DNA from 4 places in the Arthrobacter sp. yr096 genome. Region 1 is predicted to be linked to each of the others. Evidence: riboswitches for the same ligand, from Rfam matches in the RefSeq annotation. Region 1 holds a riboswitch; each other region holds the start of a gene.
The links. Region 1 has a riboswitch for cyclic di-AMP ahead of BMY91_RS07430 (M23 family metallopeptidase). Riboswitches for the same ligand answer to the same signal wherever they lie in the genome.
Positions count from the first base shown of each region.

Region 2: linked by a shared signal. The riboswitch ahead of BMY91_RS15840 (NlpC/P60 family protein) and the one ahead of BMY91_RS07430 (M23 family metallopeptidase) in region 1 are both predicted to bind cyclic di-AMP.
Region 3: linked by a shared signal. The riboswitch ahead of BMY91_RS19800 (aggregation-promoting factor C-terminal-like domain-containing protein) and the one ahead of BMY91_RS07430 (M23 family metallopeptidase) in region 1 are both predicted to bind cyclic di-AMP.
Region 4: linked by a shared signal. The riboswitch ahead of BMY91_RS23205 (hypothetical protein) and the one ahead of BMY91_RS07430 (M23 family metallopeptidase) in region 1 are both predicted to bind cyclic di-AMP.

Region 1 is NZ_FNYI01000002.1:586,011-590,057, reverse strand. Features, by position in the region: gene serC (phosphoserine transaminase) at 1-10, opposite strand, end outside; gene BMY91_RS07435 (iron-dependent transcriptional repressor DtxR) at 315-1,010, shown strand; cyclic di-AMP (ydaO/yuaA leader) riboswitch at 1,206-1,447, shown strand; gene BMY91_RS07430 (M23 family metallopeptidase) at 1,452-2,282, shown strand; cyclic di-AMP (ydaO/yuaA leader) riboswitch at 2,421-2,588, shown strand; gene BMY91_RS07425 (C40 family peptidase) at 2,593-3,339, shown strand; gene BMY91_RS07420 (NlpC/P60 family protein) at 3,440-4,047, shown strand, end outside.
Region 2 is NZ_FNYI01000006.1:45,670-49,716, forward strand. Features, by position in the region: gene BMY91_RS15830 (universal stress protein) at 1-266, opposite strand, end outside; gene BMY91_RS15835 (Rossmann-fold NAD(P)-binding domain-containing protein) at 682-1,374, shown strand; gene BMY91_RS15840 (NlpC/P60 family protein) at 1,489-2,262, opposite strand; cyclic di-AMP (ydaO/yuaA leader) riboswitch at 2,266-2,458, opposite strand; gene BMY91_RS15845 (copper resistance CopC family protein) at 2,609-3,241, opposite strand; gene BMY91_RS15850 (NCS2 family permease) at 3,356-4,047, shown strand, end outside.
Region 3 is NZ_FNYI01000009.1:106,974-111,020, reverse strand. Features, by position in the region: gene BMY91_RS19805 (glycosyltransferase) at 1-958, opposite strand, end outside; gene BMY91_RS19800 (aggregation-promoting factor C-terminal-like domain-containing protein) at 1,131-1,991, opposite strand; cyclic di-AMP (ydaO/yuaA leader) riboswitch at 1,995-2,182, opposite strand; gene BMY91_RS19795 (sensor histidine kinase) at 2,292-3,791, opposite strand; gene BMY91_RS19790 (response regulator transcription factor) at 3,795-4,047, opposite strand, start outside.
Region 4 is NZ_FNYI01000007.1:99,492-103,538, reverse strand. Features, by position in the region: gene BMY91_RS17700 (alpha/beta fold hydrolase) at 1-725, shown strand, start outside; gene BMY91_RS17695 (DUF6480 family protein) at 806-1,078, shown strand; gene BMY91_RS17690 (ATP-dependent DNA ligase) at 1,095-2,159, opposite strand; gene BMY91_RS17685 (hypothetical protein) at 2,205-2,435, shown strand; cyclic di-AMP (ydaO/yuaA leader) riboswitch at 2,565-2,714, shown strand; gene BMY91_RS23205 (hypothetical protein) at 2,717-4,036, shown strand.

The DNA of each region.
Region 1 (4,047 bases):
TGTCGCTCACGTGGCGCTCCAATGGGTGTCGGCTAGAGATGGGAGGTGGCATGGGGCATCAACTGCCCCTTCGACACCCCAATTCTGCCTGACACGGCCCGCGCGCAGGAACCTGCGGCCTTCATAGTCCGCTACGTGGAACGTCTCCGCTCAGGATACGAACCATATGCGACCGGAATTATCCAGAGTAATTCCAAATAAGCTAGGCTGGGGGTTGGCGTTCATGGGGCGGCGGTGCACACCGGCCTCCCCGGCAGAGGACGCTGTACGGTGGAGATTACGCAAGGAACTGCGTTCGAGGAGAGCTGAGCTGGATGACGGATCTGATCGATACCACTGAGATGTATCTTCGGACCATTTTGGAGCTTGAAGAAGAGAACATTGTGGCACTCAGGGCCCGCATCGCCGAGCGCCTGCGCCACTCCGGCCCCACAGTCTCGCAGACCATCGGACGCATGGAACGCGACGGCCTGGTGATCGTCTCGAACGATCGACACCTGGAATTGACTGAGGTTGGGCGGAAGCGCGCCACCGAGGTCATGCGTAAGCACCGCCTCGCCGAGCGCCTGCTGGCTGACGTGATCGGACTGGACTGGGCCTATGTCCACGATGAAGCGTGTCGCTGGGAGCACGTGATGAGCGAGCGGGTGGAGCGCCGGCTGTATGAACTCCTGGAGCACCCCACTGAATCTCCTTACGGCAACCCCATCCCGGGACTGGAAGCCCTCGGTGGCCTTGCCAGCCAGCCGTTTCCCCGGCTGGACGTCAACCTGCTGCAGGCCATGGAAGGCTATGCCACCGATTCCCGCGTGGCGGTCACCCGCCTGGCGGAACCCATCCAGGTGGAACCTGAACTCCTCACCCAATTGGATGAAGGCGGAATCCGGCCCGGCGCCTCGGTTTCGCTGGAACGCGTGGGGGAGTACATCTCCGTGCGGGTTCCCGGCATCGAAGGTGCTTTGGAGCTGCCTCCCGAGGTAGCTGCCCACGTCTTCGTCTCTGTTGGCTGACGGGTTTCCGGCTTACCCCTACTGCCGCGTCGTGGCATATCTCACTTTTGCGCCCTTGGCGCGCGTGTGACCTGCGGTTTTCCGCAAATGATGATAAGGGCCTCTCAGTACATCCGCGTTTCTGTTGATAACGAATTTATTACTAAGGGCTTTAATCCCCTATAGTTATCTACTAGCGCCGATACCAAAGCGTTACCTGATCCGGAGCCGAGCTCTGCCAGCGGATCAGGTGTGTCATCCACCACTGGCAGAGGCGGGGGAACCACAAGCGGCTGTCTAAAGAAGCAGCCTTGGGGTGAAGTCCGCAGCAGAAGTGCCCACTTACGCTAGTCCCTCCTGGGATACCTGTGTGTCGTGAGCGCCTCGTGCGGACCGGGTCTTTGAACTCTCTGACCCGAATCCGACAGCTAACTTCGCAGGCTTTTTAGAGAGGAACAGAGTTTGACATCGCAGAACGTCAGGGGCCGCCGCCGCGCGTCCGGCCCCGCTGCTGAGCTGCGGCCAGCCCGCGTCGTATCGGAGATCCGGCCACGCGACACCGAACGCCAGGTGCGCCGCCGTAAGAGCCCGTTGCGCCAGGTAGCCGACTTCGCCGCAGCCAGTGGTGTAGGGCAGAAGGCCGGAGTTGCGCTTGCCGCCACCGGGCTCGCCCTGACTGTCGGTCTGCCGGCCACGAGCCCCGTTATGGCCACTTCTGAACTGGGCCAGACCGAATCCGCTCTTGCGGTCACCGGTGGCAGCCAGCCCGAGGTTTCCGCGGCTGCATCGGCCAAAATCGACTTCAGCCGTGCCGCGGTGGCTACTGCCGCAGATCCCGACGGCAAGCTGAAGCAGCTGCTCAGCGCGCAGTCCGCGGGCAGCATTCAGCGGGCATCATCGGCAGGCACCATGGCCAGCCCCCTTGACACGCTGACCACGGCTTCACCCTTTGGCTACCGCGTCAGCCCCCTCACCGGCGGTGCCGGGGACTTCCACCGTGGCCAGGACTTCGTTGCCCAGTGCGGCACGGCCGTCCATGCAGCCGCCAGCGGAAAAGTCACCTTTGCGGGATGGCACGAGTACGGCGGAGGCAACCGCGTGGTGGTAGACCACGGCAACGGCCTGGAGACCACGTACAACCACCTGTCGTCCTTCACCGTCAAGGTGGGCCAGACTGTCAGCCGTGGCGATACCGTCGCGCTGAGCGGCACCACGGGCGCTTCCACCGGCTGCCACCTCCACTTTGAGGTCCAGGTCAACGGCGAAGTTGTCGATCCCATGGGCTGGCTCTAAGCCAGTTGATGGTTGTCTCTCGCATTCGTGACACACCCCGTGACCTGAATGTGACATTCGCGTCCAACTGTTGTACCGTACAAAGCGCATCGGCTTTTTAGGGGGCCGGTGCACTTGAGTGGATTGCCTAGCTCTGCCACCGCTCAAGGTCCGTTCGCATAAATCGTCTGGCAGGGGCGGGGGAACCACTTCTGGTCTTCGAAAGAAGGCCTTGGGGTTAAGTCGCAAAGCTTCCTTGAAGCAGCGCGGCCGGATGACTCCCATCCGAATCCGACAGCTCACCTCGCAGGCATTGGGAGAGGCTACCTACGTGTCATCACGCACTACCCCTGCGCGCCACCGCGCTGAATCGGTTCGTACGAACCCCTTGAACACTCTGTCCAAGGCTGTTTCATCAAACGCCGGTACCGTTGGCCGTCAGGCCGTCGTTCTGGCAGCAGCCTCAGGCCTCGTCCTCAGCGTTGGTTTGCCCGCACAGGCAGCCGACACCGACGTCTCCAAGTCGGAAGCCTCCAGCACCCAGCAGATGGTCACCACCGCCGTCGTCACCGCGGAGCCCACAGCCACCGTTTCCTTTGAGAGCCCCGTCGTGGCTACCAAGGAAGCCCCCAAGGTTGTCCAGCGTGCATCGCAGACCACCCAGCGGTCCACGGCTAACGGCACGCAGGAAACCGCAGGCGCTGTTACAGCGAAGTCCTCCGAAGCCAAGGATTCTGCAGCAAGCGCCGCAGCTTCCGGCCTCGCTGCCATCGCTTACACCGGCATCGGCCACCCGTACGTTTGGGGCGGCACCACACCCAACGGCTGGGATTGCTCCGGCTTCACGCAGTGGGTCTACGCCCAGGCCGGCATCAGCATCCCCCGCGTCAACGCCTGGACGGCGATGAAGCCCACCAGCACGCCTGCCCCCGGTGACCTGGTCATGCAGAACGGCGGAGCCCACGTGGGAATCTACGTCGGCAACGGCATGATGATCAGCGCTTTGAACCCCAGCCAGGGCACGCTCCTGCACTCGGCGGCCTCCACGGGCACGTCCTCCTTCTTCACCCTCCGCTAGAAACTATCCGGTTCGAGGTTCGCCAGCATGCCCCCCAAGTGCTGGCGCACCGATCAGCCGCGTGTACCCCAACTGCACGCGGATACGAAAAGAGAAAATCATGACCAGTGCACACAAGGTTGCACGGCATCGCGCTGAGGCTCCCAAGACCAGCTCGCTTGCCGTCATTGCCAAGGCCGTCAGCGACAACGCCGGTGGCGTTGGCCGCCAGGCTGCAGTTATTGCCGCAGCTTCGGGCCTGGTTCTGACCGGTTCCGTAGCCGCCAACGCTGCGGACACCAACGTGGACCGCGAATCCACGTCCACCACAGCGCTGGACGTTCAGTCGGTAGTCCAGTCCACCATCGCCGCGGATTCCACGGTTGCCATTTCTTACGAGCGCCCCGTGGTTACCACGGTGGAAGCCCCGGCTCCCGTGGTGAAGAAGGCAGCTGCCAAGGTTGAAACCACTAAGGCAGCGGAGAGCACGGCGACCGCCGGCAACGCGACTCTTGCCGTCAACACCGCAGCCCCGGCAGCCAAAGCCCCCGCAGCCTCCAGCGGCCTCGGCGCAGCAATTGCCGCCGCCGCCTACGCCCAGCTCGGCGTAACCCAGGACTGCACCATGCTGGTGACCAACTCCCTGGCCGCCGTCGGCATCAACTTCCACGACTGGCCGGCCGGCTACCTCTCCCTCGGCCGTACGGTCAGTGCAGCAGAAGCGCAGCC
Region 2 (4,047 bases), on a different contig from region 1:
TTGACGATGGCGTCAGCGCCCTCGCGGATGACCGAATCGTCCACCGTTGCATAGCCGCCGTCCAGCCCGGAAGCGGCAAAAATGGGCACTGAGTATGCCGTAACGATGTGTAAGGGTAGCTGCCGGCGTTCGGCTTCCCGCGCTGCCCACACCAACGCACATTGACCGTGCTCTGAACCGTCCACTCCCACGACAATGCCGCCGGGTGCAACAGCCTGGTCCTCGCCTTGCTGTGGCTCTTCACTGTGTCTGCCGTGCTGGTCCATGGGGCCCGCCTCTCCACCTACTGCTTGATGTTCCGGCTATTCTGCCAGAGGTTTTCCGCATCGGATTCCCTCATGGCTCCCTTGTCAATGGCCGGGGCCGGGGCAACCTGTAATCTCCCCTTCCAATGCCCACTATTCTCGGTCGGCAATGACGAATCAAGGCGACTCCGGGCTATGTGTGTAACGGTCCGGGCTCGGTTCCAGGGCACCCATTTTGCGCTGCGGATGAACACGCTAAACACGCGGATGCGGGAGGCTATCCATGGCCGAAAAAGTTCGGTAGTGTTCGAGTCACCGAATGGCCGGCAAACGTGTTTCACCACACACTCCGGCCATTTATTTGCGGCCGCTTGGGGAACTCGGACGCGATCCCACGCGCTGCCGAAGGGCACACACGTCAAGGAGGAACCAAGCAGTGTCACTCACGCCTGATTCCGCCACGGAACGCACCACTACCGTGGTCATCGGAGCCGGTCTGTCCGGTTTGGCAGTTGCCAGTGAGCTCAGCCGCTATGGCGTGGGCTCCATCGTCGTGGACGGCTTTGGCGCCTTGTCTGCCACAGGCCCCTCAGTCCACACTGGAATGCTCCAACGCTGCGATGCAGCCGATCCCGCAGCCATGCAGGAACGCAACGAGATCCTCCGTCATCTGCGGAACTACGCCGCGAGCCATCACCTGGACGTCCGCAGCACCACCCGCGCCGTCCGCCTGGACTTCCTGGGCTCGGATCCCTCACAGCAGCTTGGCTACGGACAGGTTGCCAGCATGACCACGAGCGGGCTCAGGACCGGGCTCCACGTCTCCGGACCGCTCGAATCCATTCCACGCCAGTGGGCCGTCCACACCGCCAACGGAGTCTTGCTGGCCGACCACATCGTGGTGACACGCTGCGCACAGAGCCAGTTGCGGAGGATGCTGGCCGAACTGGGAATTGCCATCGGACAGAACCTTGCCGCCGCGATGCGGGCAGTCGGGATGCACCTGGTGGGCGTTGGCGAACTCATCACGCCCACGCCCAAGGAGGTCCTGCGGCAAGCCAAGGCAGTGGGCCAGGCGATCTCCGCCAAGGTAGCCCTGCCGGCAGGACCGGGCGTCGCTACCGCGTAGGCGCCCTGACTTTACGCACAGATTCACTTTTCCGCACAGAACTTAACGCCAAAGGCCGGTGCCTCCGAAGATCAAGTCTTCGGAGGCACCGGCCTTTGAACTGAAGCGTGAGGCTTATGCGCCAGCGCGTACGTACGTGATGGGGCCCGTTGCGGTCAACCAGCTGATCGGGTGGATGCCCGTCTGGTTGCCGTTGATGCCACCACTGATAGCCTGGCCGTTGCCGATGAAGATGGCGACGTGGCCGGACTGGACGATCATGTCACCGGGCTGGGGGTCGCTGACCACTTTGCCGTAGTTCATGAACTGCATGGGGGCGAGGTCACCAACGGGGATGCCTGCGGAGCCGAGGGCCTTTTCCACCATGGCGGTGCAGTCCTGCATGATGCCGATCTGGGCGTAGGCCGAGGCAACCATGGCAGCGTTGACGCCACCGACGGCGGGCGCAGCGGCTGCGGGAGCAGCAGCAACCGGAGCAGCAGCCGCAGCCTTGGCAGGCGCCGCAGCAGCGGCAGTGGTGACTGCTGCCTTCTTGGCGACAGGAGCCTCAACAACCGGAGCCGGCTTCTCGATGACCGGAGCTGCTACGGAAGCAACAGCAGGGCGCTCGAAGTTGATGGTAGCCGTGGATGCGGCGGTAACAACCTGGGTGGGGGCTTCGGAAGTGGTCTCTGCGACCGTGGCGGGGCTTGAGTCCCGCTGAACCGGAGCTTCGGCTGCGTGGGCAGCAATGGAACCGGTCAGGACAAGGCCCGAGGCTGCTGCGATGACAGCTGCCTGGCGGCCAGCGCCGGAAGCGTTGCTGGCCACTGCCTTGGAGATGGAGATGAACGGATTAGGACGTACGCTGTCCGCCTTACGACGGCCGCGAAGAATGCGTGAAGACATGAAAGAGCCTCTCCCGATGCCTGCGAGGTTAGCTGTCGGATTCGGATGGGAGTCACCCGGCCACTATCTCCCGCTGTTCGGCGGAAGCTTCGTGACTTCACCCCAAGGCACGCTCGAAAGCGACCTAAAATGGGTTCCCCGTCTCTGCCGTAAGGTTTGTCTGCGAACGGATTCCGGACTGCGGCAGAGCTAGGCAATCAGGCCGGAAGTGCCCGCTACGTGGAACAGGCACAGGTACCACCGTACGCGATAATCACCCGGAAGTCACATTTAAGTAACGAGAACTCCCGTTTTGGCGTGTCGCGGTGATCGTTTCGAGATCTTCGCAGGTACGTAGAAAACCCTGCTATTCCGCGGGAGTTTCGCCCTCAGAGTCGTTGGAAGCGGCAAGTTTCTTCCGCGCGGTAACGGCCAGGTAAATAACAAGGCCAATGGCAACGACTGCCAGGCCCACGATGCTCCATGGGAAGGGCTGCGAAGCATCTGCAGCAGGCTCACTGGTGCCAGTCCCCGGAGCCGCTGTGCCGGCGGACGGTACCGCGGCTGACGAAGCCGAAGCCGACGGTGAGGCAGCCGCGGAACCACTGGCCGTCGTCGTACTTCCAGCGGTGGCCGTGAACGTGAAGGTGCCCTCAATGGGGTGCGAATCTGAGCTGACCACACGCCAGACCACCGTGTATTCGCCGGCAGGCGCGCCTTCGCGCAGCTTCTGAACCGCCTGGTTGTCGATGATTTCAACGGGGCCGTCGGCCCAGTTCTCGCCGCCAGCCGTCACGGTGACGCCGGATCCGATGGCCAGGGGCCGGTTGTTGAAGGTGATGGAGACCGACGCCGGGACCACAGCCACGCTGGCACCGTTGGCTGGCGCTGTGGACTCGGCGACGTCATGGGCGGACGCCGGAGCCGCTGAAAACAGCAGGGCGGACGCGAAGGCAAGAGCAGCGACGACGGCGGCCAGAAGCGGGCGGATGGTGCGCATGGGGCGGTTTCTCCTAGTGTTGGCTTAGTTACAGACTAGGCGAATCGTCCGGGCCGCCCATATCCGACGGCTTAGGATTTGAGAGCACACTCCCCTCGATCCCCGGAGTCCTTCATGCTTAAACAAGGTTCTGCAGTCGACCGCTACTTCAAGATCTCCGAACGTGGATCCACGTACTCACGGGAAATCCGTGGCGGCTTCGCGACATTCTTCGCCATGAGCTACATCGTGGTGCTGAACCCGCTGATCCTCTCCGGACCCGATTCGAGCGGAGCGTCCCTCGGCTTCACGGCCGTCGCGGCAACCACCGCCTTCGTGGCGGGCATCCTGACCATCCTCATGGGTGCGTGGGCTAAACACCCCTTCGCGGTGGCAACGGGCCTGGGCGTCAACGCCTTCGTAGCCGTCACCGTAGCCTCGCATCCCGGGCTGACCTGGCCGGACATGATGGGCCTCGTGGTGCTCTCCGGCGTCACCATGCTCATCCTGGTGCTCACCGGTTTCCGCACCGCCGTCTTCAAGGCCGTCCCCGAAGCCCTCAAGACGGCGATTGTGGTGGGCATTGGCCTCTTCATCGCACTGATTGGCTTGGTCAACGCAGGATTCGTCCGCCGCATCCCTGATGCCGCCGGCACCACAGTTCCCCTGGGACTGGGCGTGGATGGCAAGCTCATGGGCTGGCCCACGCTGGTTTTCGCGGTCGGCCTGATCCTGACGATCGCCCTGGTGGTCCGCAAGGTCCGTGGCGCCATCCTGATCGGCATCGTGGTCTCCACCGCACTGGCCGCTATCCTCGAGTTCACCCT
Region 3 (4,047 bases), on a different contig from region 1:
TCCACGCCAGAGCCTGGGAGAGACGCCGGCCCAGTCCGCCTCGCCGGGCAGGAGCTTCCACCGCGAGTTCTCCGCGCAGCTCAGCGATGGGAACACGGCCAAGGTGGCGGGTCAGGCGAGCCATGCCGCGCAGGTCGGCAAGCGCGGTTCGTACGACGTCGACGCCTGAGTCAGGGTTGTCGGTCCAGTCGACGGGAACCTCGTGGACGCGCAGACCACAGCGTTCCGCGATCACCAGGAGTTCGGTGTCGAAAAACCAGCCGTCATCCTTCGTGTAGGGCAGGATGCGCTGGGCAACGTCCGCGCGGATGGCCTTAAAGCCGCATTGGGCATCGGAGAAGCGTGCTCCCGTGACAGCCCGCAGCAGGAAGTTGAAGCTGCGTGACACGAAACCGCGCAGAGGACTGCGGCTTACGCGCGAAGTCCGTGCCAGGCGCGTGCCGATGGCCAGGTCCGAATGGCCGGAAATCAATGGTGCCAGGAGCGGTGCCAAAGCCGCGAGATCTGTGGACAGGTCCGATTCCATGTAGGCAAGCACCGGTGAGGGCGAGGACTCCCAGACGTGGCGGAGGGCGTTCCCGCGTCCGCTTGCCTGGAACCGAACCACCACCAGCTCGGGAAACTCGCGGGCCAGGCGTTCTGCGATCCTCAGTGTGCTGTCGGTGCTGGCGTTGTCCGCCACTGTGATCCGGAAAGTGTGCGGGAAGGTGTCCGTCAGATAACCGTGCAGCCGGCGCAGGTTGCGTTCCAAAGAGACTTCGTCGTTGTAAACGGGAACAGTGACGTCAAGAACCGGAACCACGCCCTTGGTGTCAATGGGCAGCCGCCGGGTCTGCCGGTGCACAGCCGGCCCATCGTGCAGGTGTTCCAGCTGGGGAGTGGGCAACGCCGAGCCTCGCAAGCGCGCCGAATGGGTCTTTCGTGGCAAAGCGCTGGTGGTTGGATCTGTGAGCGTCATGCTTCCAGAATGGCGCCGCCGAATATGAGTGCTTTAGGCGGAAGCTGTGACCCCACTGTGAACCCGGGGGAGCGCCTGTGAAACACGTGAAAGCCGCGCCGGTTCCCACGATCCGCTCCAGTAAACACTGGTGCGAACGGCGGAATCCGGCGCGGCAATCAAACAGTCTGGCTTAGTACCAGTTGTTGGCCAAGTGGAAGGCCAGGGCGGCCGACGGGGATCCGTAGCGTTCCTTGATGTAGTTCAGGCCCCACTTGATCTGGGTCTGGTAGTTGGTCTGCCAGTCAGCACCGGCCGTGGCCATCTTCGAAGCAGGCAGGGACTGGACAATGCCGTACGCACCGCTGGAAGCGTTCGTGGCAGTGGTCTTCCAGTTGGATTCCTTCTCCCACAGCGTGTTCAGCGCGGTCATTTCGGCCGCGCTCCAGCCGTAGTTGCCCAGGATGCTGGCGGCGTAAGCCTTGGCAGCGGCGGGATCGTCAACGGCTTTGGGGGCGGCGGCAGCAGCTGCAGCTTCCGCAGCGGCGGCGGCAGCAGCGGCGTCGGCGGCTTGCTTGGCAGCAGCGTCAGCGGCAGCCTTCTCTGCAGCAGCCTGATCCGCGGCGGCCTTTTCGGCAGCAGCCTTTTCGGCGGCGGCCTGGTCAGCGGCAGCCTTCTCAGCTGCGGCTTTGTCTGCAGCGGCCTTCTCAGCGGCAGCCTTGTCGGCCGTAGCCTTCGCGGCTGCAGCCCGGTCAGCTGCGCTCTTTTCGGCGGCAGCATCCGTGGCAGCGGAGCGGGTGTTGCTGACCTGCGCGGCCGCCTGGGTCTCAGCGACCCGGCTGGCTTCGGGGAGGTTCAAAGCGGCGTTGGCGGCCGTTCCCAGCGATGCAACACCCAGTGCGGCGGCAACAACACCGGCGACAACCGACATGCGGTGGCCGGACTTACCCTGGCGGGCGGCGTTCTTGAGGATGGCCTGCGACTTGGTCAGCGGTGCGTTGTGTTCATCGCGGTGACGCGCGGAAGGGCGCGTCTGATCGTTAAATTCAGACATGTGTGGTTACCTCTCAGCGCCTGCGGAGTTAGCTGTCGGGTTCGGATGAGGTCATCCGGCCGCGCATCAAGCTGCGGCTTCACCCCAAGGGCCGGCAAAAAATGCCTTGGCCCGGAGACTCTGGGTCCCCCGTCTCTGCCTCGAATGAGAACGGAACTCCGGGAAGTGGCAGAGCTCGGCGCATCCCGGGTGTGGGCCCGTTAGGGGAGACCCACCCTTTCGACGGTACAGGAGGATTCCGCGGAAGTCACATTTAGGTAACAGAGATCACGATGCCGGTGAGTCGTCTTGCCGGATTCCTTATACGCGTTCGGTGCTGACTGCGGGGAGTCGAAGGGCGAACTCGGTGCGCCCTGGCCGGGACGTTACCTCCACGTTGCCGCCGTGCGCCTCCACGATGGATTCCACAATGGACAGGCCTAAACCAGACGTCCCCTCAGACCCTGATCTCGCGGCGTCGGCCCTGGCAAACCGGGAGAAGATCCGGCCCTGGAAATCCTCCGGAATGCCGGGTCCGTTGTCCGTCACGGTCACCACTGCACTGCCGTCGGCTGAGAGCATGACTCCGGTGACCACAGTGGTGCCGGCGTCGGTGTGTTTGCGCGCATTGGACAGCAGATTGGCCAGCACCTGGTGGAGTTGCGTTGCATCGCCACGAACGGTGATGGGTTCATCCGGAAGCTGGAGCTGCCAAATGTGGTCCGGCGCCATGACTTTCTCGTCACTGACGGTTTCGATCACCAGCTGGGTCAGGTCCACATCCGTGACCTTCACTGGTTGACCCTCATCGAGCCTTGCCAACAGCAGAAGGTCCTCCACCAGCGTGGTCATGCGTTCGGATTGGCTTTGGACCCGCGCCAAGGATTTCCTGCCGTCTTCGGTGAAGTTTTCCGTCATCCGCAACAGTTCCGTGTAGCCGCGGATGGCGGTCAACGGCGTCCTGAGTTCGTGCGACGCATCCGCCACGAACTGCCGGACCTTGGTTTCGCTTTCCTGCCTGGCCTCCAGAGCACTGGAGACATTGTTCAGCATTTGGTTCAAGGCATGGCCCACACTGCCAACTTCCGTTCCAGGATGGGCGGCCGACGGCGGTACCCGCACCGCGAGTGCCACCTCACCGGCGTCGAGGGGCAGGCGCGAAACTTTGGTGGCCACTTCGGAGAGCTGCTCCAAGGGCCGCATGGTCCGCCGGATAATGACGGTGCCGGCCAGACCAATCAGCACCAAGCCACCCAGTGACACCAGCACCATGGTCCACACCAGTGATGCCTCGGCGCTCTGTTTGTCCGCCAGCGGCAACCCGGTGACAATCACGTCGCCGTAGCCGGGGTCCACTGCCACCAGTCTGTAGTCGCCGTTGGACAGGGACCGATCCACGGGGAGGTCGCCCTTGGGGAGAGACAACAAGACCTGTTCATCCGCCGCGGAGAGGGAAACACGATTTCCTTGGGCGTCGATGAGCCCAGAGCTCCTCACGGTTGACCCGTCGATCCTCGCGTTCAGCGTTCCCGCAGCCTGGCCGCGCGCCTCCAGAGGATCCGGACGTCCGGAAGGGTTGCTGGGAAAGTTCGACGGCGGCCTGCCGAACTCCGTCGCGCGGCTGGACGCCTGCTCCAATTGCCTGTCGAGCTGTTTGTTGAAGACCATGTCCATGGACGCGTAACTGACCGCCCCTACTGCGCCGCAGATCGCTACCAACAGGGCCATGGCCACCAGAACCAAACGGGTGCGCAAATGCCATGTTGAAGGTTTGAGCCAACTGCGTTGGGAGGTTTTGGCCACGCCCGAAAGTGTGCTCAACGCCTAGTCCGCAGGCTTGATGACGTAACCGGCACCCCGGATGGTGTGGATCATGGGCGGGTGGTTCGCCTCGATCTTCTTGCGGAGGTAGGAAATGTAGAGTTCCACGATGTTGGCTTGGCCGCCAAAGTCGTAGTCCCACACGCGGTCCAGGATCTGGGCCTTGCTGACCACTCGTTTGGGGTTCTCCATGAGGTAGCGCAGGAGCTCGAACTGGGTAGCGGTGAGCGGGATATCCTCCCCGGCACGCGTTACT
Region 4 (4,047 bases), on a different contig from region 1:
GGACGCCTTTTCCTGCCCCTGGGGCTGATCACGGCACCGAGCCCGCATATGTGCTCATTCACGGCATCGGGGTCTCCCACCGATACCTGGCCCGGCTGCATTCTGTCCTTGCGGCGAGCGCACCCACGTATTCCCTGGACCTTCCGGGCTTCGCGGGCACTCCCAAGCCTGGCCACCAGCTCTCTGCCGAGGACTATGGTGCGTTCATTGCGGAGGCCCTCGCGTCCCGCGGCATCGATTCCTACGTTCTGGTGGGCCACTCCATGGGTGTGCAGTTTGCCATCGAAGCGGCCTTGCATGCGCCGGAACGGGCCAGGCAACTGGTGTTGATGGGCCCGGTTGTTGATTCACGGCACAAGAACGTCATGCGCCAGTCGCTTGCCCTGACGCTGGACGGGCTGCTCCGCGAGAGTCCCTCGTCCAATTGGTTGGTCATCACCGACTACCTCCGGTGCGGACCTCGCTGGTACTTCACCGAACTGCCGGTGATGATGACGTACCCCACGGAAAAACGCCTGGCTGGAATCAGGGTCCCGGTGCTGGTTTTGCGGGGAAGCCGCGACAATGTGGCGGGCCCGGAGTGGTCCCTTCGGCTGTCCCGGGCAGTCCCACAGGGGCGATTGGTGGAGATCCCGGGGGTGGGGCACGTGGCACAGCATATGCGTCCGAACGCAGTTGCGGATGCCATCCGGAGCTTCGTGACCGCGACGTCGCTCCACGGCTAGGCGGCCTTGATGGGTTGGCGGGTCCCGGCTAGGCTGACGAAGCAAGCGCATTAGTAAGTTTGCTTACGAAAGGGCTGATCATGACCACCAAGGACCCCCAGGACGAGCAGGGCTTCGGAGTGACCGGCGCTACCGGGCCGTTCGGTGCCGCACCGACACCCCCGGCCGACACGGGCGGCGTCAACGCCGATCCCGAATTGCGCCAGGATGAGGACCAGGACCCCGCCGCGTCCGCCAATCCCGATCCCCTCGACGGAAATGTCACAGGGCTGGAACCCGGAGGCGGAGTACCTCCAGGAGAAACTCCTCCTGCCGAGGGCAGCATGAGCAGCGACCAAGGGCACGGGGAGTAAACCCGTTGCCAACCGGCTAGGGCAGCCTCAAGATCTCCCCGAGGTCATAGTCCATCGGTTCCTCCAGCTGCGAATACGTGCAACTCCCCGGCGTCCGGTCCGGCCGCCACCTGCGGAACTGCGTGGTGTGCCGGAACCGGTCGCCCTCCATGTAGTCGTAGGCAACCTCGATCACCAGCTCGGGGCGCAGCGGCACGAAGGAGAAGTCCTTGCCCCCGCTCCACCGGCTTTGGGCACCGGGCATCCTGGAACCGCCTGCACCATCGGCCTGACTGGCCCACTCGCCCCACGGGTGCTCACTGAGGTCCACCTGATAGGGCTCAAGCTCTGCCACCAAGGCCTCCCGCTTGGCCATGGGGAATGAAGCCACCACCCCCACGTGGTGCAGTCGTCCGCCGTCGTCATGGAGGCCGAGCAGCATGGATCCCACCACTTTCGCGGTCTTATGCCAGCGGAAGCCGGCCACCACGCAGTCCGCCGTGCGCTCGTGCTTGGTCTTGAACATCACGCGCTTGTTCGGCTGGTATGTCCCCTCCAGCGGCTTTGACAGCACCCCGTCCAGTCCAGCGCCTTCGAGTTGCACGAACCACTCCTGCGCGCGTTCAAGGTCAGTCACCGCCGGGGTCACGTAGACGGGCGGCTCTGCCTTGGCGAGTGCGCGTTCCAAGATGGCGCGGCGTTCAGAGAAGGGCCGGTCCATGAGGTTGTCATCGCCCAGCGCAAGGATGTCAAAGGCAACCATGGAAGCAGGGGTCTTCTCGGCGAGCATCCTGACCCGGCTGTCCGCGGGATGGATCCGCTGCTGGAGCACCTCAAATTCCAACCTGTTTTCCTGGATCAGGACAATCTCGCCGTCGATCACGCACTTGTCCGGAAGATTCTTCCTCAGCGCCTCCACCAGCTCGGGAAAGTATCGGGTCATCGGCTTCTCATTGCGGCTGCCCAGGATGATTTCGTCGCCATCTTTGAAGACGATGGTCCTGAATCCGTCCCATTTGGGTTCATAGTGCCCAACGTCGGGGATGGCGGGCACCGATTTGGCGAGCATGGGCGAGACGGGCGGCATCACTGGCAGGTCCATAGGACCTGTCTACCTGCCGGTGCACGCCGAAGCTAGTCTTAGGCGATGGATATCTTGGCCGTGTTGGCGGCCGTACTTGGCGTCCCGGCCCTTCTGGCCGGCCTCTGGTACTGGATCGCGCGCCAGAACAGCCGCGGGGTTCGGCGCGCCGCGGCGGGCGGCATGCTGGGAATTGCGGATGAGATCTTCCGGCCCGAAACCCACCAAGCGCACCAGATCCAGAAGATCCAGCACGAGCTCCCGGCTCCAGCTCCGGCCCCGAAGCCTAAGCGATAGGCGCCCCTCACTGAGGCAGGCCTACCGCCCGTTACATTAATGTGACTTTACTTTCCGGCTCATGTACGGTCGTAGGGCGACCCGAATCTCCGCTGGGCCGCTTCCGGATTGACGCCGAGCTCTGCCGCAATCCGGGATCCGCCAGACCCGCGGCAGAGACGGGGGACCCAGAGTTCCCGGGCTTGTTTTCCACAAGTCCTTGGGGTGAAGCCGCCTTGTGCGGCCGGACGGCCTCGTCCGAACCCGACAGCTAACCTCGAAGGCGTTGAGAGGCAACCACCATGTCCCCAACCATGGATCAGCCGCGCCGCGACCACACCGAACGCGAGCGCACCAAGCCAACCGGACGCCGTCGGGCCCAACCCAGCGGATCCCCCATCAGCGCACCCACAGAGTCTGCCGGGCCGGAATCAAGCACGACGCCGGAACCCGCCACTGCGGCCATCCCCACCGTTGCGGCGCCCACCACGCGCGCGGCCGTTCGCGCGGCCGAGCGGGAGCGGGCGGCACGAGCCGTGATCGAGCCCGCGGAGCCGGCAACGGCAGCGATACCCACAGTGCACGTCCCACAGACAGTTCAGTCCGCGCAGACAGTGCACGCCCCACAGACAGTTCAGTCCGCGCAGGCCGCCGCTCCGAAATCGACCACGCCTGGACCGCCCACCTCTGCCATCCCAGTGGTGCAGGCCGCTCCGGCGCCTGCCTCCCCCGAGCCGGCCACCGCAGCCATTCCGGTAGTAGCCGCCCGCGAGGAACAGACGCCCGTCACTCCGTCACCCGCGCCTACGACGCCTCCGTCTCCCCGCGGCAAGTCCGCGGCGCAGGTTGCCGCAGCCGCAACGGCCTCGGCATCCCTTGCCAGCCGTAAGGACCTCCGGAATCAATCGACCCCGCCCGCTGCTGCCAAGTCAGCCCTGGGCGGATCCACGCTTGGCCGGGAACCGAAGACAGTCCTGCTGAAGGCCGCATCCGTCAAGCACATGAGCCAGCGCATGGCCGTGGTGGCGGGTGCCCTCGGGCTGGTTCTGACGGCCGGAACGGTGGGCCAGGCCCTGGAACTTCCATTCTTCGGCCAGGAAACTCCTGCCCAGGAAGCCAGTGGCAGCAAGGCCGGCGAGGATCGCCAGTCGGCTTCAGCGTCCCCGGCTCCCCGGGCTTCCTACTCCACCGCGTCGGCGCCCTCACCGTCGGGGTCGGCGTCCTCCGAGGCTGGCCAACCGGCCACCGTACCTGAGGCACCCGCAGCAGTATCGCCGTCGTCGGTCCCGACACCCCGGATCTCATTGGCCGATCCGGTGTGGGTCCCCTCGGCGGTACCGTCCGCCGTTGCGGCCGTCCCTGGCGCAGCAACCCCGGCCCCGACCGTACCTGCGCCAGCGCCAAGCGACGTGCCGTCGGACACCATCACCACGCCGCCCACTACGCCGACGCCTACAACCACTCCCACGCCAACGGTCACTCCGACTCCAACTCCCACACCAACGGAGACAGCAACGTCCAAACCCCGGCCCACGGGCAACCCGAACGCCAGCACCACACCGCAGCCCACCGGGTCGGCCCTCCAGGAGCTCCTTGACGCGGCCAAGAAGGCCATCCAGTGAGCACGCGGATG